DNA from 3 places in the Paenibacillus ihbetae genome. Region 1 is predicted to be linked to each of the others. Evidence: riboswitches for the same ligand, from Rfam matches in the RefSeq annotation. Region 1 holds a riboswitch; each other region holds the start of a gene.
What was found. Region 1 has a riboswitch for cyclic di-GMP ahead of BBD41_RS09460 (hypothetical protein). Riboswitches for the same ligand answer to the same signal wherever they lie in the genome.
Positions count from the first base shown of each region.

Region 2: another riboswitch for cyclic di-GMP. It lies ahead of BBD41_RS10885 (cadherin-like beta sandwich domain-containing protein); the one in region 1 lies ahead of BBD41_RS09460 (hypothetical protein).
Region 3: another riboswitch for cyclic di-GMP. It lies ahead of BBD41_RS15315 (aspartyl-phosphate phosphatase Spo0E family protein); the one in region 1 lies ahead of BBD41_RS09460 (hypothetical protein).

Region 1 is NZ_CP016809.1:2,085,397-2,089,610, forward strand. It holds gene BBD41_RS09450 (FAD-dependent oxidoreductase) at 1-838, opposite strand, end outside; gene BBD41_RS09455 (VOC family protein) at 923-1,879, opposite strand; cyclic di-GMP riboswitch class I at 2,434-2,520, shown strand; gene BBD41_RS09460 (hypothetical protein) at 2,724-3,560, shown strand; gene BBD41_RS09465 (ATP-grasp domain-containing protein) at 3,554-4,214, shown strand, end outside.
Region 2 is NZ_CP016809.1:2,421,690-2,425,903, forward strand. It holds gene BBD41_RS10880 (undecaprenyl-diphosphate phosphatase) at 71-913, shown strand; cyclic di-GMP riboswitch class I at 1,541-1,635, shown strand; gene BBD41_RS10885 (cadherin-like beta sandwich domain-containing protein) at 1,895-4,123, shown strand.
Region 3 is NZ_CP016809.1:3,448,620-3,452,833, reverse strand. It holds gene BBD41_RS15330 (MFS transporter) at 1-998, opposite strand, end outside; gene BBD41_RS15325 (MarR family winged helix-turn-helix transcriptional regulator) at 991-1,419, opposite strand; gene BBD41_RS15320 (hypothetical protein) at 1,667-1,915, shown strand; gene BBD41_RS15315 (aspartyl-phosphate phosphatase Spo0E family protein) at 2,037-2,264, opposite strand; cyclic di-GMP riboswitch class I at 2,509-2,606, opposite strand; gene BBD41_RS15310 (isopeptide-forming domain-containing fimbrial protein) at 2,839-4,214, opposite strand, start outside.

The DNA of each region.
Region 1 (4,214 bases):
CATCCAGGCAGGCTGCCGTGATTTCGATCGCTTGTTCTTTCCAGGTATGAAGGGAGGTTTTTTCTGAACAAGGCACCAGCTGGTGGGCTACAGAAGGCGGTGTGGCGAGAACGACATGGTGTGCGCCGATCTTCGCTCCATCCTTGCACAGCACGTGACGCACGCTGCCATCCTGGACATCGATGGACGTAACCAGGCTGTTCGTTACAAAACGCACGCCGAGATCGGATGCCTTTTTTCTTAATTCTTCGACCAGTTCGCCCCAGCCCCGATCCAGATACAACACCCCTTGAAGAGCATTTTGCAGCTGCTTCAATGCAGGGCCTGCTGCCGGCAAATCCGGCCCTACCACATAACTTGCCGTCCGCAGCAAAGAATAAAAAATATTACGCACCATCGGATCCCGCAGATTCGATTCGACCCATTCGCGAATACTGATGCGATCATAGGGATGAGTATCCATTTTCCCGAGTTTCCCCAGCCAGGCAGCAAGCTCCAGCTTCCCCTTCCAAGACAAGAGCGGGGTCGTGAATAAAGATTTCATATCCGTGGGCAAAACGTTCAATTTCCCCTTCCACACCCCGTAACCGTCAATCGAGGGCTCCGCTCCCTGTACGTTAAGTCCCAACTCCATGAAAGTCGCGTAAGCATCCCCCTTATACAAGGCATGCCCGCCCAGATTGAAGTAAGCACCTCTTTTCTTCATGGACATGGCCCGGCCGCCTAACCGATCCTGTTTTTCAATGATGAGCGTTTGCTTCCCTGCTTTCGCTGCATAAATTGCAGCGGCCAACCCCGCAATCCCTCCGCCAACAACGACCACATCATACTGTTGCATCGTTCATCATTCCCTTCGATTTTTACCTGTATGACGGGCAAAGGATGCGGAGTGTGACAGGGATCGAAAAAAAAATATGGATGCTTATCTTTGCGTGAAAATGAGAGCCGTCCCGAGAAGGGAGGCGCTCGGAATGAAAATATCTCCCCGCGCCGTCTCAACCACCGGAAATCCATTGGACTCAAGATGACGCCTTGTATAAGCAAGGTCCCGCACCTTGACTGCATATCCGGCAAATCCCGGTGAAGACGTGAAGGCTTCTCCCGGGAGCAAATCGGTTACATGGGATTCAGGAATGAGCTTAATGCGTCCGCCCTCTAGATCAAAGACACGCGCCTTCCCCTCTTGTTGCGGCGGAGTTCCCAAATAAAGCTGATACCGTGTCACATAGGCATCGAACGCTTTATCCTCCACACACAGTATCGCTTCGACTAACGCAATTGCCCCATTCGGATGTTCCGTATGGATCTGTTTCAGCCCAGCGTCCAATGGAAGATTTTCAGCGAATGCCAACCGCCCTTCGGATACTTGCTCGTCCTCGATTTCCAACAAGCGTACCGAAACCAATTGAGTACCGGTTGAGGTCTCCACGGGACGCTGTATCGTATTGACACCACCATGTCCAACGCTTCCCGCGTCCAGTCGAGCCGCAGAAGTGTCCGCTTCTGAAGTGGAGAAGACCAAGATATGCGTTCCCTCAAAGCGGTCCAGACAACGAGTGATCGTCGCAACGGTCCGCTTGATAGAGGCGATGATTCGCGGGAGCACGGCTGGGGGTGCCGTAAGCGGGATAAAATGCGCATCGTCAGGAATTCTCCCTCCCTCCTGCACAATCGTTACGATCTCAATGAAATTGTCGGCAAAGTCGATATGGGCATTAGCTGCTCCAAACGGTTTAGGGCTCTCACCTTCTTGTTCAGCCATTGTCGGATAGGCAGGCGGTCGGCATACGAAGCCCAGCTTGCGGTACAACTCCAGCGCCGTCTCCATATCATGGACCACATGCCCCACATGATGGATTCTGTTAATTTCGGTCTTCATGGACAACCCTCCTCATGGAATAGGTACTTGCTGCAATGTAATTCAAAAAGATTTGGTGTATCTCCATATCTGCTAGTATATTTTGTTCTTGGAATAATTCGTTATCCATGCGCCCGTAACCTCTAGATCCACGTGTTTCCAACAAAATAGCAATGCAAGAACCCCGCACAACGGGGGTCCGGTTGGACAAACAACAGCAAAAATTATAGTACGAAACGTAAAGACTGCTGACCGAAGCTTTTGTCAGCATCCAACAAAAATAAACGAATCTTATTCAATAGACTCGTCATTCTTCATCAGACTTCTCGTTGTGTTCTTTCAGATGATATCTTAGCATGAGCATTCCCATTTCCCTTGTCACCGTAAGGGTTATCTAGTATTTCGCAGCTGTGAAAGTAAGTATATAAATACAATTCATATATAGCTAAAAAATATAGATTTATTACAAAATCGGGACTGTAAGACTAGGCATTTAATTATAAACATAACTATAGGTCTATTTCATTACGACAAAATATCATATAAATTTACATTAAACAACAATTCCATATATCGTACGATAATGGCAAACCCGCTGAAAAACGGGGACGCAAAGCTACAGGGGCTAAGGTGAATGTTCACTATGCCAGCCAGTTACCGAATACGACGGGAAGCCTCCGTCTATTCTTTTAGAATACCTGATGGGAGGTTATTTGTGTTGTCCATTAAAGTAAATATATGGATATGTTGCCATGATATATAAATAACGCTTAAGGGGGGATTGAAGTACAAGCGTGGATTTAGAAGAGAATTACATACTTATATGAGTAACGTTGTCATTTATTGAATTGGAGGTAATGATGTGATGTCTGATACGAACACAATGGTTAGCAATTACGAAGAAGTTCCCATTCACCATTCTCTCTCGCCTGAGAGCATTCGCGATCTGATCGAAGAGAAAGTGCCAGCGATTCGAATTCCGAATTATGTCTCTTCGGAGACAGCCCAGAAAATAATCGATTTCATTCTCGCCCAGGCGTCGCTTGATGCCTATACACACGAGGTCTACATCGACGGCGTGCCGGAGCAGAAATATTATGGGGTCTACCGCGTCGGGATCCCGTTCAACTCGACCTACGGCACCCCGGCGGGCAGCGCCGAACGGGAGAACTACTATCAGGCGGCCCTGCCGGGACTGCGCAGGCTACGCGATCTCTGTGCGCCGAATCTGTCGCCGATCGACCGGCTGCGACTCGATCTGGATGAGGCCTGGATGGATGGCGCCACGATCGCCGCCTTCGAGGGCCGGAAAATGTTCGCCGGCATGGTGCGCATCATGCCGCCCGACGATTCGCATATTCTCGAAGAGAAGCCGCATGTCGACTGCCTGCCTGCGTCGATCTGCCCGCTCGACCAGCAGCTCAGCGCGAATATCTACCTGAAGATGCCTCCGGTCGGCGGCACGCTCGAGAGCTGGAATGTCCCGACCTTGTCGTATGCCGACATTGAGCGGCTCCCCGACGGCACCATCCCGCGCACCGACTTGCCGAAGCCGGTTGTCATCCATCCCCAGGAGTGTGAGCTGGTGTTGATCAACACGCGCAAGCCGCATGCGGTCAGCAGCTTCTCCGGCGGCATCCGGATCAGCGTCCAGGCCTTCATCGGATACCAGCCGGGCAAGCCGCTGAGGCTGTGGTGCTGACGTACGAGCCGGTGCGCTGCCTGCTCTCCGGCCCCGCGCTTTCGCCCGTCCTCCACGACGCGCTTACGCAAGTCCCGGTCCGGATCTGTGCCGAGCCGGCCTTCGACGACGTCGTGGCCGCCCTTGGAGACCGGGTACCAGCGGGCCCAGATGAGGCCGCCCGGCACGACACCCCCGTCTTCTATGGCTGGGAGCCGAGCTACGCTGCCATCATGCGCCTTGCCTCACCCGCGCACAAGCATCTTGCGGGCCTATGCAAGGACAAGGCAGCCTTCCGTCGGCTGACGTCCGATCTCACTCCCGCATTCCGTTGCGTTGCGTTGCGTCCTGACGAACTCTGCACGTTCCGACCACCATCCGACCGTTCGGTGGTGCTGAAGCCAAGTATCGGCACCAACTCGATCGGCGTCCGGGTGGTCGCTTCGGCTGACGCCTGGGCGGAGGCTGTCGAGCAGTCTCTGGACGAGATCGCCCGCGCGTCGGCTCGTGTCGGCACTGATGTCGTGTCCGACACGCTGTTCCTGGTCGAGGATTATGTCGAGGGAACCGAGTTCGCCTGCGATGGTTTCTGGAATGGGGATGGCGAGGCGGTGATCACCGGCATCTACGAGCATCCCTTCGACACGCCGGGCGATGTGGCGGATGTCGTCTATT
Region 2 (4,214 bases), 340 kb from region 1:
GCCATGAATCATTAACGACGCTGCATTTTTACATTTTTCATTTTTTTAAGTAAGGGAGAGACTTTAGGTCATGGATTTTTTAACTATCCTCAAAGCAATCATTCTAGGAATCGTCGAGGGACTGACCGAGTTCGCTCCCGTTTCCTCTACCGGCCATATGATCATCGTGGATGACATGTGGCTGAAATCCGAAGAGTTTCTTACGAAATACGTAGCCAACACCTTTAAGGTCGTCATTCAGCTCGGCTCGATCCTCGCGGTCGTTGTCGTGTTTAAAGATCGCTTTCTTGATCTTCTCGGCCTGAAGCGCAAAAAGCCCGAAGCCGGCGTTCCCGCCGGTACCGGGCGCCTGAAGCTGAGCCAAGTGATCGTCGGCTTGATTCCGGCGGGCGTGCTGGGCGTATTGTTTGAGGACTTTATCGACGAGCATCTGTTCTCGACGGAAACGGTGCTGATCGGTCTTGTCCTTGGGGCGATCTTTATGATCGTCGCGGACAAGATGAGCTCGAACAAGGAAGCGAAAATCGTATCGGTCGATCAGATTACGTACAAGCAGGCTTTCAGTGTCGGCCTGATTCAATGCCTGTCGCTATGGCCGGGCTTCTCCCGTTCAGGCTCCACCATCTCTGGAGGCGTCATGCTCGGCATGAGCCACCGTGCAGCCGCAGACTTCACATTCATCATGGCGGTGCCGATCATGTTCGGGGCAAGCTTGCTGTCCTTGCTGAAAAACTGGGAGTATTTCACGCTGGAGGCGCTGCCGTTCTTCATCGCCGGGTTCTTGGCAGCCTTCGTGTTCGCGCTGATCTCGATCCGCTTCTTCCTGAAGCTGATTAACCGGATCAAGCTGGTGCCGTTTGCGATTTACCGTATTGTGTTGGCAGCGGTTATTGCGCTGGTGCTGTATCTGTAATTTTAAGGGCGTGCGGGTAGCGCTCAGAGGACGCTTCGCGTACGTATCGTTTCTACGATCGCTGTTGTCGCCGGATTTCTCGAATTGTCTCCAGCAAGGGGGAAATCCGGCGACAAAGGCGAACACTCCGTTTCTTCGGAATCGATTCGTCCGCTCCGCTGGGCGCAAGGGATCCGCAATTTCCCGCTGCCTATGTGTGGGGAGAAATAAAGGAGGGCAAGATTTCATTTCTTGCCCTCCTTCTTGTTGTTGGCGAGCTTTTCGGTTCAGTCCGAGTACGCAACTCTTCCCTCTCCCCCTCCGCTGACACCTCTTATTGGTAGATCTATACTCCTGTTTTTAAGATTTCAATATGTGCCCAGAGAAACAGCCTCGCGCAAATTACAGAATTCGACTTTTTATGACAAGAGACATTCTTTTAGCGGTTTACTGGTCTGCGATACTATTAGTACCACTGTTTTTCTGAGACTATAAGCTGAATAGGCCACCCCACCACAGAACTTCGATATCATTTCCTCTATCAGAGTCTCTGAACAGAAGAAGAGATATAAACCTTCAGGCCTATACCAAAAATTTCCGCCCGTTTGTATAGTTCAATTGTCAACAAATGTAACAAAAAATCGAACCGTTGGATCATGGCAAACCCGTTGAAAAGCGGGGACGCAAAGCTACAGGGGCTAAGGCGGATTAAAGTGCATCCGCTATGCCAGCCAGTTGCCCGAAACGGCAGATGAACCTTCGTCTGTTTGTGGGCAGATGAAGGTTTTTTGGCGTTCAAAAAATCATCTTCCAAAGGTCGAATTATCCACGTGAAGGAGGTTCGATGATGAGAGAGCCCGTCTTAAGAGCGGCAGCATCCTTGCGGTGCTATTAAGATGGTCTCACAGGAGAGACACTTAAATGTTGGGAGACGACCGATTATACGAATGTTGCTTTAAACTATCCAATCACCTCAACTCATCTCTGGCAGGAGGAATACAAATGCAAACAAGCCCTCGGCGGCCGTTTCAGCAATCGGTTTCATTCATTCTTTGTGTAACCCTGTTATTATCGTCATGGGTGGTCGTATCCTTCCCAACGACGGCTTCCGCGGCTCCCGCGACGGTAACTAAAGTATTACAAGAAGGCGTCGACGGGTATACGGGTATGAGTTCGGCTACCGTCAGCAGCCTAAAGCCTGATACGCCATCCCCCGGCATCTCAGTCCTTACAAGACGGGACTATGGAGACTATGGTGATTCTCGGCCATTTTTTAAGATCGATCTCCCCTCCATACCGCAAAACGCGACCATTACGGACGCTAAGTTTGAACTGAGCGCGCTTCCGTTCGGGAACTCGGGCAATGGGACCGTATCGGTTGACGTCTATAGAGTCGCTCAGGATTGGAATGAAAGCAGCATCACATGGAATACCTCCATTACGAATCCCATTTATGATTCGATCCCTTACTCAACCAAACCGATCGGCTGCGCTGGAAATAGTGCAATATGCAGTTTCGATCTGACCGGCCTCGTGCAGCAATGGGTTGAGGGCACCTCGGAGAATTATGGTTTTATGCTGAAGGTTGCGGACGAAATACCATCCGTGAATTGGTCCAGAGGATTTCACCCGGAAACATTTTATGTAGTATCCCTCCGCCCTAAGCTGACAATTACCTACACCGTTGCTGCAACCGGCGTTGACGTAACACCCTCCACCCTTTCGCTGATTCGCGGCGGGAGCACGGAACAATTGATAGCAACGGTCCTGCCGGATACGGCCATGAATAAAAATGTGACATGGTCGTCGTCGGATCCCGCTATTGCGACGGTAGACGCAAGCGGCGTCGTTACGCCGGTCGGACGGGGCACGGCTACCATTACGGTGACGACGGAGGATGGAAGCTTCACGGACACAAGCACGGTGACGGTATCGGAGCCGACCGATCTAAGCCAATTGACGCTGTCGAAAGGCACCCTGTCGCCGGCGTTCGAAGCCGGAACGACCCATTATACAGCTGCCGTGACGAACGATGTGTATAGCCTGACGGTTACACCGATCACGGTGGATGCGCATGCAACCATGACCGTGAACGGGCATTTGGTCAAGAGCGGTACGCCATCGGAGGCGATTCAGCTGAACGTCGGTGACAATGAAATCACCGTGACGGTAACAGCACAGGATGGTACGACGAATACCTATATGGTGAAGGTAACCCGTGCGGCGAGCAACAGCGCGGACTTAACGAATGTGGAGCTGTCGAAAGGCACACTAACGCCGGCATTCGCCAGCGGGACGACCGCCTATGCGGCTGCTGTGACTAACGATGTATATAAGCTGACGATTACGGCGACAACGCTCGATGCAAATTCGACCGTGACGGTGAACGGGCAGCCGGTCAAGAGCGGCACTCCGTCGGAAGCCATCGAACTGAACGTCGGTGACAACAAAATCGTCGTGACGGTAACTGCGCAGGATGGAATAACGACGAAAACATACACGATCGTGGTTACCCGATTGAACGCAAGCTCGCCAGCACCTGATAATGGCGGGCACTCGGGTTCCTATAATGGCGGATCATCGTCAGGGCCACCGGTTAGCCCGGTGAACCCTTCAGAGGATAAAACCGACGAGCCTAAAGATACGGAAACCCCTTCGGAAGGGTCGAATGGAGCAGCTTGCCCGCAGCTCACATGGACGGACACCCGGAGTCATTGGGCGAGACCCTATATCGATACCGCTTCGCAACTCTGCATAATTAAAGGCGTTTCGAGCGATAAGCTTTTGCCGGATGAAGAGGTGACCAGACTGCAGTTCGCGCTAATGGTAGCTCGGGCGATGAAGCTGCAGCCTGTGGACCATACCGGTGTCCTGGAAGCCTATCAGGATCGGGAAGACATCCCTGCCTGGGCATCGGAGGAATTGTCCGCTGCGATCCAAGCGGGGATCATCGAAGGCTACAACGATGATATGCTGCGCCCGAACAAAAAGATCAGCCGGGCGGAATTGATCACCATGCTGATTCGAGGCCAGGGTCTATCTGCTGCCAATGCAGCGACTTCGTTCAAGGACGATGCTGAAATCCCGGCTTGGGCCAAAGGTTATGTTAGATATGCGGAGCAGCTAGGAGTCATCGAAGGCCGCTCCAATAACCGGTTTGAGCCGTCCAGCACCGCCACGCGGGCAGAAGCCGTCGTGATCCTGGTCCGCATGCTGCAAGACAAGCAATAAAGCCGCAGCGTTAAAGCATGCATGCTGCTGCAGGGAAGTTACAACTCCAAGTGCAGGCAATAGGCAATAGGCAATAGGCAATAGGCGGGTC
Region 3 (4,214 bases), 1.4 Mb from region 1:
GAGCGTTTAATGGCGAGCGCCTGAGAGCTGGACTGTGTCGTGCCGTATCCGAGGCCTACGAATACCGCGGACAGCAGCAGAGTTATTCCGTGATGCGCCAAGCCAAGCAGCAGGATGCCGATTGCAAAGGACACGATAGCCGGATACATCACGATGTTCGCTCCCCGGTGATCAAACCAGCGTCCGGTAAACGGCCGGGACAGAATGACCACGATCGCATACACGATGAAGAAGTAGGTTGCCGCTTCCACCAGCCCGATTTCCCCCGCAAAGATCTTCAGATACGACAAAATGCTGGAATATCCGAAGCCCATCACAAAGCTTATGATCGAAATCGGAAGCGCCTTGAGCTCAATGAAGTTGGAGAGCCGCAAGCCCTTCATCTCCCGCTGCTGCTCGGCGGTCAGCACCAGCTTCGGAATGCGCATGCATAACGAGGATATCAATGAGAGCACGCCCAGGATCGCACATAGGACGAAATTGCCTGTCATAGAGGCATGCTCGAGAATCATAAGTCCAATGAAAGGGCCGATTGCCGATGCAATGATGATGCTGACACCGTAATAGCCGGTCCCTTCACCCCTTCTTGAGTTGGGAATCAAGCTAGCGGCAATCGTACCGGTAGCCGTGGAGGCCAGCGCGAAGGCCAGGCCGTGGAGGAAACGAACGATGAGCAGCACCGCTAAGCTGTTAATAATGAAATACAGTCCGATTAAAACGCTGAACGAGACCAGCCCGGTCAACAGCAGCGGTCTTCGTCCGACTCTCTCGATAATGCTTCCTCCGATCAGGCGCCCGATCAGCGCGCCTACCACGAAGATGCTGGAAGCAAAGCCGGCCATTCCTGTCGATGCATGGAATTCCTCGGCCGCATAGGTAGGCATAATAACAACTAATAGATAAAAACAAAGAAAGAGCAGGAAATTGACGCCGAACACAATCAAAAAGTCCTTGCTCCATAAACGATCACGGGAGTTTTCTTGCTGCAAGTTAATCACCTTTTCTTATAATGTTATCCCTGACAGTCTCCATAACACGGATGACGCTGGCTTGCTCTTCGGCGGAGACGCCTTCCATGATCTCCATCTCATAGTCATCGAATAATTGACGAATCTGCAGCACGGCATCGATGCCCTTGCTTGATAACCGGATTCGCTTCTCCCGCTTGTCCGAAGCCGGGATCTGCTCCACATAACCCAGTTTGATCAACGCGTTCACCGTTCTGGTGACCGTGGGCTTCTCTACGTACAAAACTTTGGACAATTCGACCAAGGTCATCGACTGGTTCGCGTCCAGATAATACATAATCGACCACTGGGCATAGTACAGCCCGAAATCCTCGAGCCGCCGATTCAGTTCATTGACGAACGGACGGTACAGTCTGAAGTACTGCTGAAAGAAATGTCGGTAGGTGCTCATGGGGAACCTCCATCCAATTAGTTACTCAAGGTAACTATTTGATTATAAAGTAGTGTTCCGCGAATGTCCAGATATAATGTCTGGTATTCTGATCCTCTTACTAGCTGATGAATCAGTGCGTCTAACAATGTCCATTGGTCGTTTGCACTTCGGGTTATTCAGAAAATATTCAGTTCCTTATGCTTTAATTGGTATATTCCATCCGTCTTCTAGACAGATATTACAGGATTTGTGTGGTGAGGATGAATTGACGTTATCGGAAATACAACAAGAAGCGTTGGAACAAGCTAAGAAGCATGGGAGACTTGTCCGCTGGAAGAAAGGCGGATACTGGACGTATGAGGGTGTCTTGACGAAGGGGGCAGGCTCGGATTCGTCATCCGTACCCAACTTGGAGTGGTATTGCCGAACCAATACGATCTTTGCGCTCGTCCGGCGCGGGTACATTACAATGGATAATTGGAGCAGCTGTTCGCTCGTACAGAAAAATGATTAAACCAACGCACCTGAATTGAAATGGCTTCCCTTAAAGGTGGAGGCGCCATATCTTTTAAGCAAAAAACCCCAGAAGGTCGAGAGCCGACATCCGGGGTTCTATTTTTTTATGGAAGACTTATCTACCCATGCCTTGATTTATTGGACTTCGCGCATGCGCACTTTCTTTTTATCGCTTCCTCTTGGTTCTTTAATTCCATGTAACGGACAATCAGCTTATCGAGCGACTGCGAAAGAGCGACAACATCTTGATGGACGAATTCAAGACTGCCGGCCATTCGCTCAAGTTCCTTCCGAAGATATTCAAGCTCTTGAGATACATGCTTCAGTTCGTTCACTATAGAAACCATCACATCCCATCCCCGTCGTAGCAAGTGATTTATGACAGCTGCCACCGTGTTCGTGGCAAACCTTCTCAAACAGAGAGTCGATCGCTCATCCCTAGACGAACAAACTTTTTACACATGCTTCTCTTAAAATGTTGGAGGCTCTACCCGATTCAGTTCTGCAGCGGCATCAGGTCACAGGGTTATCTAAAATCAACAGTTCCCTATCCAATCGTTGTCGCTTGTCGAATCAGAGGTTTCCGTCGTATTCGGCAACTGGCTGGCATTGTGGGTGCCTATTAGCATCCACGTTAGCCCTTGTAGCTTAGCGTCACCACACTTTCGATGGGTTTGCGATAGATTGTACGAATTATGAATTAGTTTAAATTTTAACTATCTACCATCAGGTGACTTGCTTACAATTATAAAATTTTACTTAAATAAAGAAAATACCCATAATTGGGTAGTGGACAAAAACATCTATGCGAAGGATTCAGATCTTGCTTTTCATCTATAACTGCGCGTTGCTAATCTCTGGGCTATAAGTGAGAACAGCCCCTCCATAATCTTCCGGAGGGACTGTTTGCAACTCATATCTTTATACCTTTTTTCTTCTGATCAGGAACAGTCCTGTAAAGAAAATGATGCATCCAGCCAGCAAATAGCTGTACATATTCGTAGCCGTATTCGGCAATTTATTACCGTTAGGCTCATTTGCTGCCTGATCTCCGGATTGTGCCGGATTCTGTGGAGATGCACCCGATTTGCCTAAGTCTGAATCGTTCCGATCGTCCGGTGTTTGTGCCCCGGTATTCAAATCCCCGTCAGCGTCTCCATTCGAGTCTTCATCCGGGTTCCCGTTAGAATCGCCGTCTGTGTCCTCGTTCGAGTTTCCATTCGGATCTTCATTCGAATCTCCGTCGGAACCTCCCGTGCCACCAGGGTTGGTGTTGTTACCACCGTTATTCCGGCTGTCGGTCACTTCGATGACATTCGATGGCTTTTGTGGACTTGTCACATTATCGCCTGTGACTTCACCGATGTTTTCGATCGTTTTGCCGGCTTGTTCCGCTTTGACGGTTGCCTTGAACGCAATCGTATGCCATTCGGTATCCGTAATCCGTCCAAAGTTACCGCTCACTTTGCCGTTAACGTACTGGCCTTTGTCTCCATCAACGTTATCGGTGACGGAAATGCCGTCCACCTTCAGGCTGCCTGCTACATACGTCAGCCCTTCCGGCAGGACGTCGGCAATCACCAGATTCGATACATAGCTGCCCGCAACGGTATTCCGTGCGGAAATCGTATACTCCAGCGTATCGCCGACCCCGACGATGCCGCCACTTAGATCCCGTGACGTCTTCCGTGACTCGATGACAGGAGAAGGCGTCGGCGGCGTTACAGGCGGTGTGACCGGTGGATTTGGATCTACCGGTGGATTGACGGGTGGATCGACTGGCGGATCAACCGGTGGGTCTACCGGCGGCGTGTCGCCTTCCTCAACCACAATCTCATCCGTTGGGCGGCTCGGCTGATCGATGTTGTCCCCGGTAATTTCACCGGTGTTACGAATCGATTCTCCGGCGCTTGCTACGATCTTCGCCTGGAACTCCAGCGTATGCCATTTCGTATCCCATACATCCCCGACGTTACCGACAACCTGACCTGAAGCATAATGGCCTTTGTCGCTGTCCTGGTCATCGGTGACCGAAACACCGTCGACCTTCAAGCTGCCCGGAATATATTCCAGACCGGCCGGCAGCGTATCCGATATTACCAGGTTGGACATATACGTATCGTCCAGCACCGTTCTTGTCCGGATCGTATAGGTAACGGTATCCCCGACTTCGAATGTTTGCTTGCCCGCTTCAAGATTCATTGCGGACTTCTCGGATACGATCACTGGATCGCGCGGATAGACCTTGACTTCTTCTTCCGGCTCACTAGGCTCGTCGAAATTATCGCCGGTGACAG